One region of the Paraburkholderia sp. J94 genome, then DNA from elsewhere that is predicted to be linked to it. Evidence: riboswitches for the same ligand, from Rfam matches in the RefSeq annotation. Region 1 holds a riboswitch; the other holds the start of a gene.
What was found. Region 1 has a riboswitch for thiamine pyrophosphate ahead of thiC (phosphomethylpyrimidine synthase ThiC). Riboswitches for the same ligand answer to the same signal wherever they lie in the genome.

Region 1 (3,743 bases):
TGATTGCCGATAATGCCGCCGACCGCCGCGCCGCCCACCGTCGACAGCGCGCTGCCGCCGATCACGGCGCCCGCCGCGCCGCCGACACCCGCGCCGATGGCGGTGTCGCGATCGCGTCGGGACATGTTGTCGCAAGCGCTGAGGCTGCCGATCACGGCGACCAGCGCGGCGGCCGTGAGCAGGGTGCGGGTATGGGCGAACGTGTTCATTTTTCGACTCCCTGAGATCGCTGAGATCAGCTATGCGATGCCGATCTCGCCGCACATTTCAGGCCCGATCCGCACCTCCAGTACACCCATCCTAGCCACGCGCCGCGTATCAGGGTGTGTGCGCTTGTCAGCGAGTTGTCGGAGTCGTTAGAAAATGTATCGATGCGCCGCACGACGGTTGTGATGATCAATCGTCATCGTGCGGCGCAGCGAAGCAACGAACGTCGCTTCGATGGGGCTTACTGACGCTGATAAATCTCCGCGCCTTGCTTCACGAACTCGACGGCCTTCACTTCCATGCCTTTTTTCAGGGCCTCGTCGTCGCTCATGCCTTGCTTGGCCGCGAAGTCGCGCACGTCCTGCGTGATCTTCATCGAGCAGAAATGCGGGCCGCACATCGAGCAGAAATGCGCGACCTTCGCCGAGTCCTTCGGCAGCGTTTCGTCGTGGAATTCACGCGCCTTGTCCGGGTCGAGGCCGAGATTGAACTGGTCTTCCCAGCGGAACTCGAAGCGCGCCTTCGAGAGCGCGTTGTCGCGCACCTGCGCGCCCGGATGACCCTTCGCGAGATCGGCCGCGTGCGCCGCGAGCTTGTACGTGATGATGCCTTCCTTCACGTCGTCCTTGTTCGGCAGGCCGAGGTGCTCCTTCGGCGTGACGTAGCAGAGCATCGCCGTGCCGAACCAGCCGATCATTGCCGCGCCGATACCCGAGGTGATGTGGTCGTAGCCCGGTGCGATGTCGGTGGTCAGCGGCCCGAGCGTGTAGAAGGGCGCTTCCTTGCACCAGTCGAGCTGGAGATCCATGTTCTCCTTGATGAGCTGCATCGGCACGTGGCCGGGGCCTTCGATCATCACCTGCACGTCGTGCTTCCACGCGATCTGCGTGAGCTCGCCGAGCGTCTTCAGTTCGCCGAGCTGCGCTTCGTCGTTGGCGTCGTAGATCGAGCCCGGACGCAGGCCGTCGCCGAGCGAGAAGCTCACGTCGTATTCCTTCATGATTTCGCAGATCTCTTCGAAATGCTCATAAATGAAGGATTCCTTATGGTGCGCGAGGCACCACTTGGCCATGATCGAACCGCCGCGCGAGACGATGCCCGTCATGCGGTTGGCCGTGAGCGGCACGTATTGCAGACGCACGCCCGCGTGAATCGTGAAGTAATCGACGCCCTGTTCGGCCTGCTCGATCAGCGTGTCGCGGAACATTTCCCACGTCAGGTCCTCGGCCTTGCCGTTGACCTTTTCGAGCGCCTGATAGATCGGCACCGTGCCGATCGGCACCGGCGAATTGCGGATGATCCACTCGCGCGTTTCGTGAATGTGCTTGCCCGTCGACAGATCCATGACCGTGTCGCCGCCCCAGCGGATCGCCCACGTCATCTTGTCGACTTCCTCGCCGATCGACGACGTGACCGCCGAATTGCCGATGTTCGCATTGATCTTCACGAGGAAGTTGCGGCCGATGATCATCGGTTCGCTTTCCGGGTGGTTGATGTTCGCGGGGATGATCGCGCGGCCGCGTGCGATCTCGTCGCGCACGAATTCGGGCGTGATTTCCTTGAGCGCGTCGGCGCCGAATGCGGCTGCACCGAAGGCCTGGCCCGGATGCTGGCGGCCCATCATCGCCGCGAGCTTCGCGCCGTTCGGGCCGCTCGACTTCAGGCTTTCGAGGTACTCGGCGCGGCGCTGGTTTTCGCGGATCGCGATGTACTCCATTTCGGGCGTGATGATGCCCTGACGCGCGTAGTGCATCTGCGTGACGTTCTTGCCGGCCTTGGCGCGGCGCGGCGTGCGGTGCAGGCCCGGGAAACGCAGTTCGGCCGTGGCCGGATCGGCGGCGCGCTCGCGGCCGAAGTCGGAGGAGAGGCCCGGCAGCGATTCGGTGTCGCCGCGCTTTTCGATCCATGCCTGGCGCAGCGCGGGCAGACCCGCGCGGATGTCGATCTTCGCTTCGGGATCGGTGTACGGACCCGAGGTGTCGTAGACATAGACCGGCGGATTCTTCTCGCCGCCGAAGCCCGTGGGCGTATCGGCCTGCGTGATCTCACGCATCGGCACGCGGATATCGGGCTGCGAGCCGGTGACGTAGATCTTGCGGGAATTGGGCAGCGGCGCGATCGCGGCTTCGTCGACGTGCGCGGTAGCGGAAATGAACTTGGGATTCGCGTTCATGCGTCTCTCTCTCCATGAAGCAGTGGGGGAACAACGGCTTAGCAGGAGACGAAACGGAACGTGGACGGACTTCGCTTTGATGGATGAAGCAAGGCGATGGTGCTGCGAAGTCCGGACGCTTCCCTGCGCTGGCATTATCCAGATCAGGTTCAAAGGGTATTTCTCACCCGCGAAATACGCAGCTCGACTCTTCGTATGAAGGATTCGAAGCGGCGCATGACGCAGGACCCCCGCGTAAGCAGGCCAAACGATACACCGCGCTGCGACGATCTGGCAAGTGCGAATTCGCACGCGATGCGCTAAGCGCGGCGGGTTTCGCGCGCGCGCTCATATAGCGATGCGCGCGCATTTTGCGTCGCGCGTAGTGGTGAAAAAGCAGCGAAAAAACGGCAAAAGGAACGACGGGAAGAGAGCGAAGCGCCAGCGATGAACAGCAAAAATCCGCGCGCGATTACAGCGAAAAATTGTCGGAAGCTTCGGGCTGAAACAGGATGCGATCGATCTTGAGCGTTTCGACGGCGCCGCTCGGCGGCGTGAAGCGCACGGTGTCGCCGCGCTTCGCGCCGAGGAGCGCGAGACCGGCTGGCGAGAACACGTTCAGCCGTCCGGCTTCGACATTCGCGCCAGCCGGATAGACGACCGTGAACGTCACCGGCTCGCCCGTGCGCTCGCTTACGAGCGTGACCTGCGAGTTCATGGTGACGACGTTCGAGGCCACCTTGTGCGGGTCGACGATCTCGGCGCGTTCGAGCAGTTCGTCGAGCATCGCCTGGCGCGCGGGCGCTGCGCCCGGTTCGGCGGCGCATTTTTCGAGGCGGGCGAGATCGAGTTCGGTCAGGTAACGGATTTTCTTGGACATGGCGGTTCTCCCGGCGATCCGGAAAAGTGAAAGGATGAAATCGAGGATCGTTCGGCCCGGAGCCTGGCCGAACGGCTCCAGAAGCGGAGGGGAGTTCAGCGCGGGCGCCGGGCGGTGGCGTGCGGGGCGCGGATGCCGGTGGGTTGACGCAGACGTCGTCGGGCCGATGGGCGGGCTTGCGCCGCATTGGCCTGCGCCGCCCGAACACGCGCGACCGCACCGCGCGCAGGGCGCGACGGCGGGCAGGCGGCGAGGATCGAGGGCGGCTGGCGCATCGGTTTCGACGAACAGAGAAAAGTGGATGAAAGTAAATCGAAAGGATTTATCATCCTAGCACGGTCTCAGAAAAGCGGGGCGAGGGCGGCCGGACCGATGCCGTTTTTCGCGTGGATACCCACACCGTTGCGCGCACGCAGCGCCCCCGCGCATAAAGCCGACGCGCGTCGTCCGCAATGAAGCACCTTGTTGCATAATGCGTGGCGCCCGTTCGAGCTTTCAATCGTG
Region 2 (3,743 bases), on a different contig from region 1:
GTGGCCGGCGAGACGGTTTCCTTCAGACGCGGCGAATGCACCACGCGCGAGAATTCACGCAGACGATTCACGGTAGCGCGCCATTCGACGAGGCTCGCGTAACTGTTGATGAACCACGAGAAGCAGTCGCTCACGGTGCCGAAGGCCTGCGAGATCTGCATCAGCACGCCGAACGTGAAGGCGCCCGCGAAGTAGCGCGGCGAGGCCACGACGATCGGGAAAATGATCGCGATCTGGCCGTAGAAGCTCAGCACGAAGGTGAGGCGCTTCGTGTACTTCATCACGCGCCACCAGTTTTCGCGGATGTGCTCGAAGAGGCCCTGCGCATTGTCGCGCTCGGTTTTCATGCCGTCGTAGAGCGCGATCTGCTCGGCGTTTTCGCGCAGGCGGATGAGGCCGAAGCGGAAGTCCGCTTCCACCTTCTGTTGCTGATAGTTGATCGACACGAGCGGATGGCCGACCTTCTGGATCACGACCGAGCCGAACACGGCGTAGAGCGCGGCGGCCCAGACCATGTAGCCGGGAATCGTGATGGGCGTTGCGCCGAGCGAGAAGGTGAGCGCGCCCGCGATCGACCACAGGATCGTGATGAACGAGACCAGCGTGACGATCGTCGAGAGCAGATCCAGCGTCAGCGAGAGCGTGGTGGTGGCGAACGATTGCAGGTCGTCGCTGATACGCTGGTCGGGGTTGTCGGCGAGACGGTCGCGCTCGATGCGGTAGAACGCGCCCTGTTCGAGCCATTCGTTCATGAAGCGCGTCGTGAGCCACTGGCGCCAGCGGAAGCCGAGCATCTGGCGCAGATACCGCCCATAGACCGCGAGGATGATGAAGCCGAACGCGAGCGCCGTGAAGATCATCAGCAGATGCGGGAACTGCTTGACGTCCTTGTTTTGCAGGGCGTTGTAGAAGTCCGCGTTCCAGCTGTTCAGGCGCACGTTGATCCACACGACGGCGAGATTCATCGCGATGATCGCGACGAGCAGGCCCAATGCGATCCAGCGTTCCTCGGAGACCCAATAGGGCTTGATGAGGCTCCAGGCCGTGATCTTGTGATGCTCGTTCTGATCCGGCGTGGCGCGGGGAGTGGGGTTGGTCATGAGCGTCCTGATGTTGTGCCCTGATGGCGGTTGCCTGGCGATTCTGTCGCGAGCCGCTTAAGTGAGTCTTAATGCCACGCGGGTCCCATTCTCTCACCGCCCGCGCACGGCAGGGCGGCTTCCGGGAGATCGGGGCATTGTGCCAGAGCGCCGCTTGCACGCCCCGCTCCGAAGGGCCAGGACAGCACGGAAACGATGAGGAAAACGCATGAATGCGCCCGTGCCGGCGCACAGGAATTGACCCATGAAAAACCGTGATAAATCGCCCGCAATGCAGCATTTGAAGCACCCAAACCGGCCTGCTGGGCGGTTTGCGGCGCGCGCGTCTTTTGTGGTCTAATGACCGCTGACGAAACAGGGGTGCTTCACCGGTATGCCGGGCATGCCGCAGTGAGGCTGAGAGAGACCCTTCGCACCCGATCCGGGTAATACCGGCGCGGGAAGTTTCCGGAAAGTCTTGCTGGCGCTGTTTTTATGGGTCCGTTCCTCCGGTTCGGGCACGGGCGTCCAGATTCCCGCCGGGCAACGCGTGCAGCGCAGCTTCCATTTCGCGCGCATCGTTTGCACGGCCGGCCTTGCCAGCCGGTTTCGTCCTTGGGTACGCATGCTTCTTGCCGTACGGAAAGGATACGATGACCGCACCTTCTTCATCTCAAACAGTTCGCTCCCCGATTACGGCGACTTCGCCGCTTGCTTCGGTGTCCTCTGCCGTGCCCGATTTCGCCGTCGTCGGCGGCGGCCTGTGCGGACGTCTCGTCGCGTGGCGTCTCGCGGGCGCGGGGCATCGCGTGGCGCTTTACGAGCGCGGCGGCCCCGAAGGCGGCGAAGCCGCGGCCTGGGTCGCGGCGGCCATGCTCGCGCCGCTCGCGGAAGCCGCCGTCGCCGAACTGCTGATCACCGAACTGGGCGTCGAATCGCTCGACACCTGGCCGCGCATTCTCGCCGAGCTGCCCGAGCCCGTGTTCTTCCAGCGCAACGGCACGCTCGTGGTCTGGCATCACGCCGACCGTACCGAAGCGCCGCTGTTCGAGCGCCGCGTGCGCGCCAACGCGCCGCGCGCGCTCGCCGACGCGCATTTCATGACGCTCCAGGGCGCGCAGCTCGACGCCGCCGAACCGGCGCTCGCCGGGCGTTTCGCGCGCGGCTGGCTGCTCGACGGCGAAGGCCAGCTCGACAACCGCCAGGCGCTGGCCGCGCTCGCTGCGGGCCTCGCGCAGCGCGGCGTGCAAACTCACTGGAATACGACCGTCGATGATGCGAATCCGCCGCCCGCACGCGTGACGATCGACTGCCGCGGACTCGGCGCCAAGCCCGTGATGCCCGCGCTGCGCGGCATCCGCGGCGAGGTCGCGCGCGTGCACGCGCCGGGTATCGGCCTGACGCGTCCGGTGCGCCTGCTGCATCCGCGCTATCCGCTCTATATCGCGCCGAAGCAGAACGACGTGTACGTGATCGGCGCGACCGAGATCGAAGGCGAGGACCGCTCGCCGGTGAGCGTGCGCTCGGCGCTCGAACTGCTGAGCGCGGCCTTCGCCGTCCATCCGGCGTTCGGCGAGGCGCGCATTCTCGAACTCAATTCGCAGTGCCGCCCGACCTTGCCCGACCATCGTCCCGCGCTCTATTGGGACGGCGAGAACACGCTGCGCGTGAACGGCCTGTATCGCCACGGTTTCATGATCGCGCCCGCCGTCGCCGACGAAGCGGTGCGCGTGGCCGAAGCGCTGCTGGCCGGACGCATTCAGGACGCCGATGGATTCGAGGCGCTGCGCGGCGAATCGCGCTGGGCGTCGATGCTGCACGACCGCCGCGCCGAAGTCGCGCAGCACGCGCACGAACCGGCCTGAGCCGCGCGCGGGCCACGCACACGAACACGGCACGCACACGCCGCACAGAACCACGAAGGCGCGCCGCTTGCGCCGCGCCTGAATCAAACGTAGTCAGACGAATCGTTATGGACATTCAGATCAATCAGAAGCCGCTCACGCTCCCCGAGGGCGCGACCGTCGCCGACGCGCTGGTCGCGTTCGGCGCGCGTCCGCCGTTCGCCGTCGCCGTGAATGGCGATTTCGTGGCGCGCGCCCAGCATGGCGCGCGCGCGCTGTCGGCGGGCGACCGCCTCGACGTCGTGAGCCCGGTGGCCGGCGGCTGATCCGCCGATCCGCGCGCCTGCGAAGGCCCGCGAACGCCACCGCCGCCCACGCTACCCGACAAGGATTCCTGTCATGACCACCCAACCGAGCGCCGACGCGCTCACGCTCTACGGCGAAACTTTCCAGAGCCGCGTGCTGCTCGGCACGTCGCGCTATCCGTCGCTGCAATCGCTGTCCGATTCGATGGCCGCCGCGCGCCCCGGCATGATCACCGTCGCGCTGCGCCGCCAGATGAACGAAGGCGGCGCGGAAGCCGGTTTCTTCGATCTGCTCAAGCGCCACGGCGTGCCGCTGCTGCCGAACACGGCGGGCTGCCTCACCGTCAACGAAGCCGTCACCACGGCGCACATGGCGCGCGAGGTGTTCGACACCGACTGGATCAAGCTCGAACTGATCGGCGACGACTACACGCTCCAGCCCGATCCGGTCGGCCTGATCGAAGCCGCCGCGCGGCTCGTGAAGGATGGCTTCAAGGTGCTGCCGTACTGCACCG

Region 2: it holds a riboswitch for thiamine pyrophosphate, as region 1 does, so the genes downstream of both, U4Y88_RS33605 (FAD-dependent oxidoreductase) here and thiC (phosphomethylpyrimidine synthase ThiC) in region 1, are expected to answer to the same signal.

Annotation. Positions count from the first base shown of each region.
Region 1 covers NZ_CAJMZH010000006.1:492,772-496,514, reverse strand. The annotation lists gene U4Y88_RS15790 (glycine zipper 2TM domain-containing protein) at 1-209, opposite strand, end outside; gene thiC (phosphomethylpyrimidine synthase ThiC) at 449-2,380, opposite strand; TPP riboswitch at 2,483-2,622, opposite strand; gene U4Y88_RS15780 (GreA/GreB family elongation factor) at 2,832-3,239, opposite strand.
Region 2 covers NZ_CAJMZH010000021.1:77,307-81,049, reverse strand. The annotation lists gene U4Y88_RS33610 (ABC transporter ATP-binding protein/permease) at 1-1,100, opposite strand, end outside; TPP riboswitch at 1,447-1,560, shown strand; gene U4Y88_RS33605 (FAD-dependent oxidoreductase) at 1,799-2,944, shown strand; gene thiS (sulfur carrier protein ThiS) at 3,052-3,249, shown strand; gene U4Y88_RS33595 (thiazole synthase) at 3,323-3,743, shown strand, end outside.